Candidatus Chlorohelix allophototropha: one gene and its partner. The protein of the gene in region 1 interacts with the protein of each later gene in a pairwise test. Links are inferred from orthologs where the notes say so. Each region holds a gene or a part of one and is shown on either strand. Other genes may lie near its edges. The genes, in order: serC and selB.

Region 1 (6,328 bases):
CTGTCGAAGCGAAATACTAAGTAATAGCAAATCAGGTTTGCTTTGCTCAATAGTAGTGATAAAAGCAGACACAGGCACATTTGCGCCTAGATTGGTAGTTTGCCACCCAGCCCGCGTAAAAGCGTTTGCCACCATTGTCAGCCCCACCATATGCTCTTCTCCAGACACCGTTCCGACCATAACCCTTAGTCCGCTAGAGGGAACGGCGGTGGTTTTAGCGCGTGCCAGAAAGTCGCGGATAACACCAACCGCGAGATGCTCATCACCAATTCCAATTTTTCCCTGATGCCATAGTTCACCCACTTCGTAGAGGGTATCACGTAGCACATCATCCAATTGGTTTGAGGGTAGGGTACGTTGCAGGTAATCCAGATAAAGCTCGGCTTCAGTTGTATCTTTACCCTGAACTAGCAAGGACTTGAGCAATATATCCTTGAAAATTTTGATTTCGCGGTTGGGGAAGATGTGAACCGGGACAGTGAAGAAGAAGGTAGTACCTAACCCTAGTTTGCTCTCCGCCCAAATGCGACCGCCCATCAATTCGACCAGATTGCGGGTAATGGCAAGACCTAGCCCAATGCCTTTTACCTCACGGGTTGAACCATTACGAACCCGATAGTATTTCTCAAAAATATGGGTCTGATCACCTTCAGGAATACCTACGCCCTGATCACTGATACTGATTTGAATAAGTTCAGAATTGGTAGGGCTGACATTAACCCGAATGGTAATGTTGCCGCCTTTAGAGGAATATTTGATGGCGTTGCCAATAATGTTGTTCAATATTTGAATTAACTTATCGCGGTCGGTGCGGGCAGCCGGAAGATTCGATTCAATTTCAATTTTGAAGTTGTGGCGGCTGCTACCGACTCGCAAAATCTCAACTACCTGACGGATGACCATTTCAAGATCAACCCGTTCGAGTCGCAAATCAATACGCCCACTTTCGATATGAGCAAGACTAAGCATATCCTCAATCAAACCGGATAGACGTACACTTTCGCGATTTATCATTTCCAGCCACATGCGTTGGCGTTCGGGAGGAGCATCTTGAGTGAGTAACAATTCGCTGAAACCTTGAATTGCGCTGAGAGGTGTGCGCAACTCGTGCGATACCACTGCCATAAACTCGTTTTTAATCTGATCTGCCGGGGGTTCGTAGCGACCGTCTTGCAGCATCAAACCGCGCCCAAGCCAAGCCCCATCTTTATCGCGAACTGAAAACAGAACGAACCGAGCATGGGCATCTGCCATCGGTTCAGCCCCAACCGGAGTCGGCACCACTAATGAGACATCAAGAATAACTGGTTGTTCCGGGCGGGTGTTGAGTAACAGGTTATAAAGCTGTTTTGGTTCGCGCGCACGCAATAATATTTTTTCAAGCGCATTCTGGAAAGGCTGCCCGATTAATTGGCTGGCAGGATAACCCAGCATATCGCATGCCTTCAGATTGGTGAAAAGCACTTCATCAACCCGGTCTGCTACTAATAAGCCATCCGGAAACGACAACGCCATCGCCAATACTGCTTCAACACGTAGAGACTGCTCCGTCTTTTTATCAGACTCGTGCATGCCAATTTGCTCTCTTTCGTGAAGTTTTTTATCTATCATAAATCTAACCTTAGTATAACTGTTTTTTAAATATCTTAAAATAGAAAGGCACTCAGAAATTCATCAAATTGCTACAATAATTTTATTATTATAATAAAAAGGGCGTGTATTGGCAAAAACACACCCTGAAACTTATACAATTCTTTTTTATCTAGGTCTAATGGTATTCAGACAGCATTTACCGATAAGTAAAGCGCTGATTTTCAGAGATTGGAAATAATCTGCTCTTTAACACGGGCAGTATTGGCAGTACCTCCCAGATCAGGGGTTAACACTCCCTGTCGAATGGTTGCCGCCACGGCAGATTGCAAGCGTTGGGCAGCAGCATTTTCACCGATATGTTGCAGCATCATCACTGTTGCCAGCAATGTGGCAAACGGATTGGCTACGCCCTTACCCGCAATGTCGGGGGCGCTGCCGTGAACCGGTTCAAAGATTGCTCCGTGTTCACCGATGTTACCGCTGGCAGCTACGCCCAGACCGCCTACCAGTTCAGCCGCTTCATCCGATAGAATATCGCCGAACAGGTTAGTGGTAACAATAACTTCAAAGTTCTGCGGGTCTTTTATCAGGCGCATCGCCATTGTATCCACCAGCAGTTCCTGAACCTCAATCCCGTATTGTTCATCGTATTCTTTAGCTACGGCTAAGGCGGTTCGGCGGAAAAGACCATCGGTTAGCCGCAAAATGTTTGCTTTATGCACTACTGTCACTTTGCGTTTACCGGTGTGACGTGCCAGTTCGTAAGCGTAACGAACGATACGCTCACTACCTTTTTTAGTGATAAGACGTTTGGCGACGGCGTAATCTCCGAAATCTTCTTCCTGACCGATATATAAACCTTCGGTGTTTTCACGCACCACATAAAAATCCAACCCCTCTCGGTAATGCCCACCCGTCAAACCAAGTGAATGAACGGGGCGTAAGTTGGCATAAAGGTCGAGTTCACGGCGGAGAGTTACCACCGCACTGCGATAGTTCGGGATGTCGGGAGGAGTAGTAACTGCGCCGAAAATGGTAGCATCGGCAGCGCGGGCAGCGTCAATAGTCGTTTGTGGAATAGGGTCGCCCACCTCTTGAAAACAGGCGTAACCTGCCTTTGCCTCGCTAAAATTGAGGTCTAGCCCCATGTGTTGCAAAATAGCCACGGCGACATCGACTACTTCTGGTCCGATTCCATCGCCCTTGAGTATCAAAATGTTATGACTCATTGGTGGTTAACATGCTCCAAATTTAATTGATGGCTTTCTATACCGCCTCCAGCGCAAACTACCCAACTGGAGTTCCTCGCGAAAAGGACTCACCCGGCGGCTGTGTTATGATACCGCCGGATTAGTTAGCTTTAGCCGTTTTTAGCCTGAAAATCTTTCATAAAGGCTACCAGCGCTTCAACCCCTTCTTTAGGGAAAGCGTTATAAATCGAGGCGCGCAAGCCTCCCACCGAACGATGCCCTTTCAAGCCGTCCAGCCCGATAGCGGTAGATTCTTTAACAAATTTCTTCTCAAGCTCTTCGCTGGGTAATCGGAAAGTGACATTCATTAACGAGCGGCTAGTCAGTTGTGAGTGACCTCGATAGAACCCGCCGCTGGCATCAATCGCTGCGTATAATAAAGCCGCTTTTTCCTGATTGCGTCGCTCGATTTCGGGCAAGCCACCGATGCTCAATAGCCATTTCACCACCAAACCGTTCACATAAATTGCAAAAGCGGAAGGGGTATTAAACAGCGATTCTTTTTCTGCCATCAAGCGATAATCCAGCATTGAGGGCAGATTCTTTGGTACTCGCGCTAACAGGTCTTCGCGCACAATCACAAGGGTTGTCCCCGCGATACCGGCATTTTTCTGCGCACCACCGTAAAGCATTGCATATTTGGTGATATCAAGCGGGCGACTCAAAATATCCGAGGAAGCATCACACAGCAACGAAACGTCGCCTACTTCTGGTTCTACAAGGGATTGTGTTCCGTAGATAGTATTATTTGAAGTGAAATGTGCATAAGCATCTTGTGGGTCAATCTGAATTTCGTTCTGGGTAGGTACACGGGTAAAATTCTCGGATTCGGTGCTGGCAGCAACCCGCGCTTTGCCGAGTTTTAGCGCCTCTTTGTAAGCGGTTTGCGCCCAAACGCCGCTAATAATATAGGAGGCTTCTGCTCCGGCAGGCAAAAAATTCATAGGAATCATAGAAAATTGCAAGCTTGCGCCACCTTGCAAATACAACACCTTATAGTTAGCGGGGATATTCAGTAAGGTGCGCAAATCTGCTTCGGCAGTATGGATGATTCCCTCAAAAGGTGCGCTGCGATGGCTCATTTCCATTACAGACATACCTGCTCCGGGGTAGGAAAGCAGATCACGCTGAACTTGCTCCAACACTTCCAACGGCAATACCGCAGGACCTGCAGAAAAGTTATAGATGCGCTCAACCTTAGTTTCTTTTACGGTCTGTGTCATTTTTTTGACCTCATTTAGTAAAATAATAGCAAATTCCGGCTTTGCGACATTATAACACAGCGTTGGGTGTGGAATTTCTGGTAAGATTAGCGTTTTGTGATAATTTTCGCATAGTTTTTAAACTGCAAGTTTTGCAGCTACGATACCGCTAATATTATTCAGATTGTGCAGTGATTTTGTTTTATTTGAAAAATACAGGGGTTAGTTACCTTCGAGAAATTTTATTTGAATGGGGCTACCGTTAGGCAAGTCGCGGATTTGTCGTGCCAAATTAGCGCGTGATTTCATTCCTGCCACCATATTCTCGCTGTAAAAATTCGTAAGCTCGTACTTACCCCCCGCCACGAATGGAACTAGAGGTAAGATACGGTGGTCTGCCAGCAAACGTCCTTTTCTATTCTGCCATTCGTGTGCAAAGATATACCCGGTTTCATATTCGTAGTCACTGAGTAGCAAGCCCGCCCACTCTTCCAAGCTGGAAGATATTTGTACACTATCGCCCGTTTCGGGATTAAAACGCCAGACGTAGCCATCTTTTAAACCAAATTGCTCGCCGAAAGCATCCTGCGCGAAAAAAAGAAAGCCCTCTGCCATATCACTGTACTCACTTCGCCAGAGTGTTTCACTATTCCAACGTTGCAAGTTATAAGTGTGAAGGGTATTGCCCACCGGGAAAACATGTAGCGCACTTTCAAAGGCAAAAAAGCCGTTCTTTTGCAGACACAACCCGGCAAACTCGGCACTTAAAGTTCCGGCTTGCTGAGCAATATCTTCGGGGAAATCGATTAGATACGCGCCGAGCGGATCGCTTCCAAATTCGAGCAATTTTTGAAGATTATTTCCCATGTTGCGCCTCAGTTAATAATTTTGAACTGCCCATGAGAGCTAGTAAGCCTCACTCATAGCTCTCCCATGCCGTATGCTCAGGGATTACGTAACCTTGTAAGCGATAGAGCGAACCCGCGCCATCCACTTTTAAAGTCTCGCCGGAGATAAAGGCGGCGGCAGGCGAAAGCAAAAAGGTGACAGCGGCAGCAACTTCGCGCTCAGTACCCATTCGCCGCGCCGGAATATCGCGGGGCAGTTGCTGGATCAGCGTTTGCACCTCCGGGGGGTATTTCGACATGCCGCTGGAATTGATCAAGCCGGGCGCAACCGCATTGACGCGAATTGCATAGTGTGCCCATTCCAGCGCCAGCGTTTGCGTCAGGTTCACCACACCCGCCCGCGCCGCCCCAGTGTGCGCCATATTGGGAAAGCCACGCCACATATCTGCCACAATATTGACGATTGCGCCACCGTGTTCTTTCATCCAAACGTGGTGTGCTGCCTTACACATAAAGAAAGTTCCGGTCAGGTTGGTTTCAATAACGGCGTTCCAACCTTTAACATTAATCGCTTCGGCAGGAGAAAGAAATTGCCCGCCTGCATTGTTCACCAGCGCATCCAAACGCCCGCACTTTTGCAGAGTCTGCGCGAACAATTGCTTAACCCGTTCTTCGTCACGAATATTGCATACAGCAGAGTGAGCTTTACCGCCATCCGCTTCAATTTCCGCTTTTACTGTATCCAATTTTTCTAAAGTGCGCCCGCAAATTATCACTGTCGCGCCTAATACTGCCAGTTCACGAGCAATCGAGCGTCCAATACCGCTACCACCGCCCGATACCAGTATTACCTGACCTTCGAAAAGCCCCTCGCGAAAAATTGAACGTAGCATCCCTTGCGCTATCTCCTCTTAGAAATACAGTTACCTTTGCAGTATAAGCTAATTCGACTTATTATATCCCCGTAATGGTCTAAGTGACACCACAGAACGGAGTAAACATTGGCACAAGTAGCGATAGCCGGAGCAGGAATGGGTGGTTTGGCAACCGCAATCAGATTGGCAGCAGCCGGGCACAAAGTTCAAATCTTTGAAAAAAACGAGCAAGTAGGCGGCAAGCTCAACTTGCTAGAAAAAGGCGGCTATCGCTGGGACACGGGTCCCTCACTGATCACCATGCCATTTGTATATGAAGACCTGTTCAGAGTAGCCGGACGTGATTTCAAAGACTATGTAGAACTTGTCCCGGTAGAACCTATCACGCGCTATTTCTACCCCGATGGAGCAATTTTTGATGCCAGCGATAGCCTCGCCACCATGACAGCCGCTATCGAAAAACTCAGCCCGCCGGATGTAGCGAACTATTATAAGTATATGGCTTACAGTCGCCGCCTATACGACCTAACCGCCGAGGTGTTCTTATTCAACGGCTTTAA
Region 2 (6,409 bases), 2.7 Mb from region 1 along the record:
TCAAAATGACCGAACGTTCGGATAATTACAAAAAGGCAAAACGATAATGCAACAAACCCATGATAGCTACACTCTAATACTGAATGTCGCACTAGAGCTTTTCACTCGCAAAGGTTATGACGGCACTTCCATTGACGACATTCGAAACGCGGCAGGGTTCAGGTCAAAAGCCAGCCTTTACACCCATTTCAAGGGTAAGGAAGAAGTGGCAAAGGCTTTGCAGGAAAAGTGTGAAGCCGAACTCAGTAAAACGCTTACGGAGGCTTATCGTAGCGCATCTCCTGAAGCCCTCAAACGCTTTACCAGAGTGGGGCGTGCCTTCATAGAATGGGCGCTGAATCACCCCCGTGAATATGCTTTCCGGTACTTAAGGGTGCAGCAGGAAAAGCTGATGAGCGGGGAATACGCTTATCTCGGTGAAACACCATCGAGTGAATATACCATGATGATGGATTTACTCAAGGCGTTGCGGACGAGCTACCCGGTGCGCCATATCGCCGATGCTGCGCTGTTGAGTATGATGGTGGGCTTGATTAGCAAGGCTGTCGTGGATCAGGAATCTTTCGGTAATGTTATTTTCGAAGAGCGGGTCAGGCAATTAATGGAAATGTGTTTTGGTATTCTTTTTTCCGAATCTGTTCCATTAGCTGGGTAATATTTTCATTTAATAAATGACCGAACGTTCGGTGATTATACAAATTATAAAGGGAGTATATGATGAAAACCATGAATAGAGTATTTGAAAAAAGCATCAAGATAGAGGGTGGCGAGCTTTCCTATGATATTGCAGGCGCTGGAATGGCGGTACTTTGCCTTCCCAGTCTGGGTGATACTCGCCGCGAATATGAAAAATTTGCGCCAGACTTGGTGGAACAGGGTTATCAGGTGATAACTACCGACCTGCGCGGGATGGGCAAATCGCGCGGGAAGTTCAAAAAACATGATATTCCCACGCTGGCGAGCGATATAAAAGCTATTCTGGACGCAGAAAAGATTGATAAAGTGGTTTTGGTAGCATGTTCAGTATCGGGTGCATCGGCGGGATATTTCGCGGTGCATTATCCTGAAAGAGTGGCAGGGCTGATAATGTTCAACCCGATTATGCACACCGGACCGCGCCTGATGACCTTGCTGGTAGCTACTCTTATCGGTACACCGGGAATCGGCAAAGGCTTGTGGCTATCTTATTTCAAATCGCTTTATCCGACTCGCAAAGTTGATGATAACTATCTGGCGCATATAAAAGAACAAACAGCTTTGCCGGGTGCGCTCAAAAGCATTGCGGGCATGACTAGAGCGAAGCGTATTGATGATATTATCGGTAATATCAATGTTCCTGCCTTGATTTTTTTCGGTAGTAAAGACCCTGACTTCAAATCGCCTGAAGCGGAAGCAAAACTGGTTCAGCAGGAAATCAAGCAAGCACAGGTGGTAGTATTGAACGATTCAGGGCATTACCCGCAGCGCGAGTTCCCCGAACTGGTGTTGCCCCGCACGCTTGAATTTCTCAAAGTTCTTCGCTAATTAAAAAGGCGCTCCCTCGGTTTATAGTGCCGTTGGGAGCGCCTGATTTCAGCCGATTTATACCGCAGTTTTGCTGTTCATTTGCTGTTTCAAATCAATAGCCCGTAAGGCAGCGACCACTTCTTCGATGCTTTCATCGGGGGTGCTGGCTCCGGCAGTTACGCCCACGCTTTCGACCCCTTCAAACCACGCCGGGTCTATTTCATCGGCACGCTCGATTTTATAGGTAATCGCGCCGTTTTCGTGGCACAGGTCGGCGAGATGTTGGGTATTAGCGCTCTTTTTGCCGCCGATTACCACCATGACTTGGCATTCTTGCGACAGTTCTTCCGCGTTGCTTTGCAGGCGAGTGGTTGGGGCGCAGATGGTATTATGCACCTTGATTTCCTTTGTTTTGCCAAGAAAATGCTCATTCACCTTTAAGACAAATTCCTTAAACTCTTTCAGGATGGTGGTACTTTGGCAGAGGATGCCGATGCGCTTGGGTGGGCGTATGTCTTTAACCTCGTTAAAATCTTTGGTGGCAAGCGCATTTTTTCCAGCCCAAGCCAGAATGCTGATTACTTCAGGATGGTTGCGATCTCCGTAAACAAAAACGAAATAGCCTTCCTTGACCATTTCCATAGCGGATTGTTGAATAAGCGTAACCAGCGGGCAAGTAGCATCCAGCACTTCCAGCCCTTTTTGGCGAGCTGCTTCGATAACTTCGGGCGCAACGCCATGCGCGGTAAAGGCAATCGTTCCACCGGATATTTCCTGCATGTCGCGCTCGGTGTACTTTACGCCCAACTCCAGCAACCTATCCACCACTACCGGGTTATGTACTACTGCGCCGTAGGTGGTGATATTAGCGTTTACGCGGGTTTTGGCTTCTTTTTCCACCAATTCTATCGCTTTACGCACCCCAAAGCAGAAACCCATTTCTTTTGCCGTTTTTATTTCCATACTTCTAACTAATCCTTTTCTCCTAAGCAAGTGCTGGCTCACTTTTAAACCTTTGTATATTATAGCAGAAGCGCGCTTTTCTTCGACTCCTTTTGTCTCATACTATACGTAAAAGTTACGGCAAGGTTAGGGGTATAATGGTTTGCCCGGAAAGCCAATTTGCGTTAAGCTTTTCGGGTGTTATAAGCAAAGGGGGATTGCGCAAGTGTACGTGGTAGGTACGGCAGGACATGTAGATCACGGCAAAAGCACACTGGTTAAGGCGCTGACGGGCATTGACCCCGACAGGCTGGAAGAGGAAAAACGCCGTGAAATGACCATAGATTTGGGCTTTGCTTGGCTAAAGCTACCGAGTGGCAATGAAATTAGCATCGTAGATGTGCCGGGTCATGAACGCTTTATCAAGAACATGCTGGCGGGGGTGGGCGGTTTTGATGCGGCGCTTTTAGTGATTGCGGCTGACGAAGGTATTATGCCCCAAACCGAAGAACACCTTGCTATCCTCAATCTGCTACAAGTTGAGCGCGGTTTAGTGGCATTGACCAAGCGCGATATGGTGGATGAGGAATGGCTTGAACTGGTAACGGACGAGGTGAAAGCGAAACTCGCCGGGAGTGTGCTGGCAAACGCCCCTATCGTACCCGTATCGGCGCGAACCGGGCAGGGGCTTAAAGAACTGGTGGCGATACTGGAAGAAATTTTGCAAAATACTACCCTTCGTCCTGATATCGGCAAGCCTCGCCTACCCATTGATCGTGTTTTCAGCGTGACAGGCTTCGGGACGGTAGTTACCGGAACGTTGATAGAAGGCAGCCTACGAGTAGGGCAAGAAGTTGAGCTTATGCCGGGAAACCTGAAAAGCCGGGTGCGCGGTTTGCAGATGCACAAAACCAAAGCTGAAATCGCCGCCCCCGGTAATCGCGTAGCGGTGAACCTGACCGGATTAGAAGTGAGCGACCTACAGCGTGGCATGGTATTGACTGTTCCGGGTTGGTTGCATGCCACCGACCTAGTGGATGTGCGCTTGCACTTGCTACCCGATTCGCCCGTAGAAATTACCCAGAACAGCCGCTTTGATTTTTTCAGTGGCGCGGTGGAAGCTACTGCCGGAATCACCATTCTTGATAAAGAAAAAATCCTGCCCGGTGAGGAGGGCTTGCTGCAATTGCGTTTGAGCGAACCGTTGGCGCTGGCAAAAAATGATCGTTTTATTCTACGGCTTCCTTCACCCAGTCAAACGGTTGGCGGTGGTATCGTGATTGACCCGCAGCCACGCCGACACAAGCGTTTTCAGGCACAGGTAATCCAGACTCTACAAACGTTGGAGAAAGGCACACCCGCCGAAGTGTTGCTGCAAACTCTCAACAGCGATTCTGGCTTGCCTCGCGACCTTAAAGCCTTGTCAGAGGCTACCAAATTGCCAAGTCCAATCCTTCAAGAGGCATTGGAGCAACTGGTGGCGCAAAATAGCACGCTGATTTTGGGTGATGCTTTTTATACCGGGCTTGCCGCGTGGCAAAGAATCGCCGATAAAAGCGTAGCGTTGCTGCGCCAATTTCACGCCCAGTTTCCGCTCAAACGCGGCATGGGGCGCGAAGAACTGAAAAGCAAACTGGCAATCGGCAGCCCCAAAATCTTTAACCTGTTGCTGGCACGCTTACTTTCAGAGCAAGTACTAATAGAGAGCGAAGGCAAGGGTGGTGGCGGAATGGCTTTGAGTTTGCCCGGATTCGCAGTGCAATTCAACCCGGCGCAGCAAAAGCAAGTAGATACTCTGCTGGCAGCGTTCCGACAAAACCCCTATTCACCACCAAGTATTTCTGAGCTAGGCACCGACTTGAATATTGTTGCCGCGTTGGTTGATGATGGGCGAATAAAAAAAGTATCCGACTCGCTATATTTTATCAATGAGGCTTATGAGACTATGGTTTCGCTGATTCTAAAACGTCTGGACGAGCAGGGTAAAATTACACTGGCGGAGGTGCGCGATATGTTTGGCAACAGTCGCAAATATGTACAAAGCTTGTTGGAGCATCTGGACGAAATTAAACTAACCCAACGTGTGGGTGATGAGCGGGTACGCCGTAAATGATAGTATTTGTGGACGGCTACAACCTGATGAAGACTGACCCTGAACTGGCGTTGTACCAGAAAGCGGGACTGGAATTTGCTCGCGAGGCTGTGATAAAGCGGGTGAATAGCGCTGCCGGACTTAAAAAAGCTACCAGCATCACGATTGTATTTGATGGGCATCTCGATGGAAAAGAACGCGAAACGGTTGAGCGGAAGGGGCGCATCACCGTTATCTACAGTAAATTGGGCGAGTCGGCGGACGATGTAATCAAACGTATGGTGGCTGCTCACCCGCAATCTGCTCAAGTTCGAGTCATTACCCGTGATAGCGATTTGCGCTCAACCGTTGGCTTGAGCGGGGCAACTCCTGGCATGATGAAACGCCGCCCTGTTTCTCCCTCAAACTCCACGAAAAAAGATGACGATAGCGAAGATTCAGGTTGGAACAAATCCACCCGCAAGAAAGGACAATCCAAACGCTCCCCCCGTAAAAAGCGCGGTTCAGATAACGACCTCTACTGGTAGAGCCTTTCAACTCCTGTGATTAGAACTACAGACTAATTAGTTTAATCAATATTTTATATTGACAGCATAAAGTTATATTGCGTTTATTTAGTATTTTAAGCAACTAAATTAAAGAGTAAGATTATGGAAATTCTGCAACAGTGGGGCTACCCGATTACAGTTATCTTGCTCACAGGGTGGACTTCTTCAAGCACGCGATATCGCCCTTTTAGTCGAAACAATTTCCTGAACACTCTTTCTTACATAGTACTCTTTTTGCTACTTGGTATTTGTGCTTTTTTGATTAACAATCTTTACTTTAGTTTAGATACTCATATAGATTTTTTTATTTGGTGGAGCGCTACCTTTATTTACTTTTTTCCATTATGGCGTATTGCCCAATGCCTTTTTGCCAGAAAACCACTTCCCGGTTATAACCCGCCTGTTCGGGCGCTGTTATTTCGCGCTCCCGACCCGGATGCCCAAAGCTTACCCCTGCGTGATACCCCTTTAATGCTTCACCTCGGTATTATAGCGATTACCCTATCCCTTATAGGAGTAGGGTTAACCGGACTGGGACTACATACATGCGGGTGGTCGGACAAGCTTTTTGGTTACAGCGGCTGTCTTGTGGAAATAAATACTAACACTTCTATGTATGTTCTCAAGTTTTCGCCGGACAGTCAATTGCTTGCGGCAGGCGGGCTTGAAAATGGTTACTTGAGTCTTTTAAGTACAAAAAATGGTAATACTGTACGCGAATTGAAAGGTCATACTGACCTGATCAGGACAGTAGCATTTTCACCAGATGGGAAAATGCTGGCGAGCGGTTCGAGGGAAACCGTACGTTTGTGGCAGGTAAGTGACGGCGCACCGCTAAAAAAGCTGGATATGCCGGCTGAGAACGTAGAATTTTCACCTGATGGCACTTTGATGGCAGCAGGTTATTACGAAACAGGGATTAAAGTCTGGAATGTAACCGACTGGCAAGTGGTTAGAGAATTTCCCAAAAATGGAGGTTTTACTTTTGCCCCTAATGGTTTGCTGGTTTTCATAAGCAGTAACCAACTGCAATTTTGGAATACATCGAATTGGACAATTGAAAAGAGCCTGCCCAGTATTAATAATAGTAATTTGGTTATCTCGCCGGACGGTAAAATGTTTGCCTCCAGTTATCAAGGTAACCAATGGACAGACCAGTATATTTTAGTGAGACGTTTATCAGACGGTGCGCAACTCTACAAGCTAAATTCCTATCCATCAAATTCTAATATCACTACATTTTCACCTGACAGCCGTTTCCTGTTGTTTGGTGTCGGTTCTCAAACCAACAACAATTTTTCTTTACAGCTATGGGACATGT

What was found.
Region 2: the proteins of serC (region 1) and selB interact in binary tests that used the Escherichia coli proteins (3 or more experiments, as listed by UniProt). The link is inferred for Candidatus Chlorohelix allophototropha from one-to-one orthologs.

Annotation. Positions count from the first base shown.
Region 1 is NZ_CP128399.1:2,744,705-2,751,032, forward strand. What follows is about bases 2,011-4,848. They hold serC (3-phosphoserine/phosphohydroxythreonine transaminase), read right to left. Parts: upstream 4,067-4,848; coding sequence 2,954-4,066; downstream 2,011-2,953. Other genes in these bases: OZ401_RS12020 (isocitrate/isopropylmalate dehydrogenase family protein), read right to left, coding at 2,011-2,822; OZ401_RS12030 (SMI1/KNR4 family protein), read right to left, coding at 4,268-4,848. In the rest of the region: OZ401_RS12015 (ATP-binding protein), read right to left, coding at 1-1,611; more of OZ401_RS12020, read right to left, coding at 1,815-2,010; more of OZ401_RS12030, read right to left, coding at 4,849-4,912; OZ401_RS12035 (SDR family oxidoreductase), read right to left, coding at 4,962-5,786; OZ401_RS12040 (phytoene desaturase family protein), read left to right, coding at 5,895-6,328. UniProt on the Escherichia coli protein: Catalyzes the reversible conversion of 3-phosphohydroxypyruvate to phosphoserine and of 3-hydroxy-2-oxo-4-phosphonooxybutanoate to phosphohydroxythreonine. Is involved in both pyridoxine and serine biosynthesis.
Region 2 is NZ_CP128399.1:18,775-25,183, forward strand. The notes cover bases 2,199-5,117. They hold selB (selenocysteine-specific translation elongation factor), read left to right. Parts: upstream 2,199-2,674; coding sequence 2,675-4,561; downstream 4,562-5,117. Other genes in these bases: ispH (4-hydroxy-3-methylbut-2-enyl diphosphate reductase), read right to left, coding at 2,199-2,469; OZ401_RS00110 (NYN domain-containing protein), read left to right, coding at 4,558-5,067. Also shown: OZ401_RS00090 (TetR/AcrR family transcriptional regulator), read left to right, coding at 47-655; OZ401_RS00095 (alpha/beta fold hydrolase), read left to right, coding at 727-1,524; more of ispH, read right to left, coding at 1,582-2,198; OZ401_RS00115 (WD40 repeat domain-containing protein), read left to right, coding at 5,191-6,409. UniProt on the Escherichia coli protein: Translation factor necessary for the incorporation of selenocysteine into proteins. It probably replaces EF-Tu for the insertion of selenocysteine directed by the UGA codon. SelB binds GTP and GDP.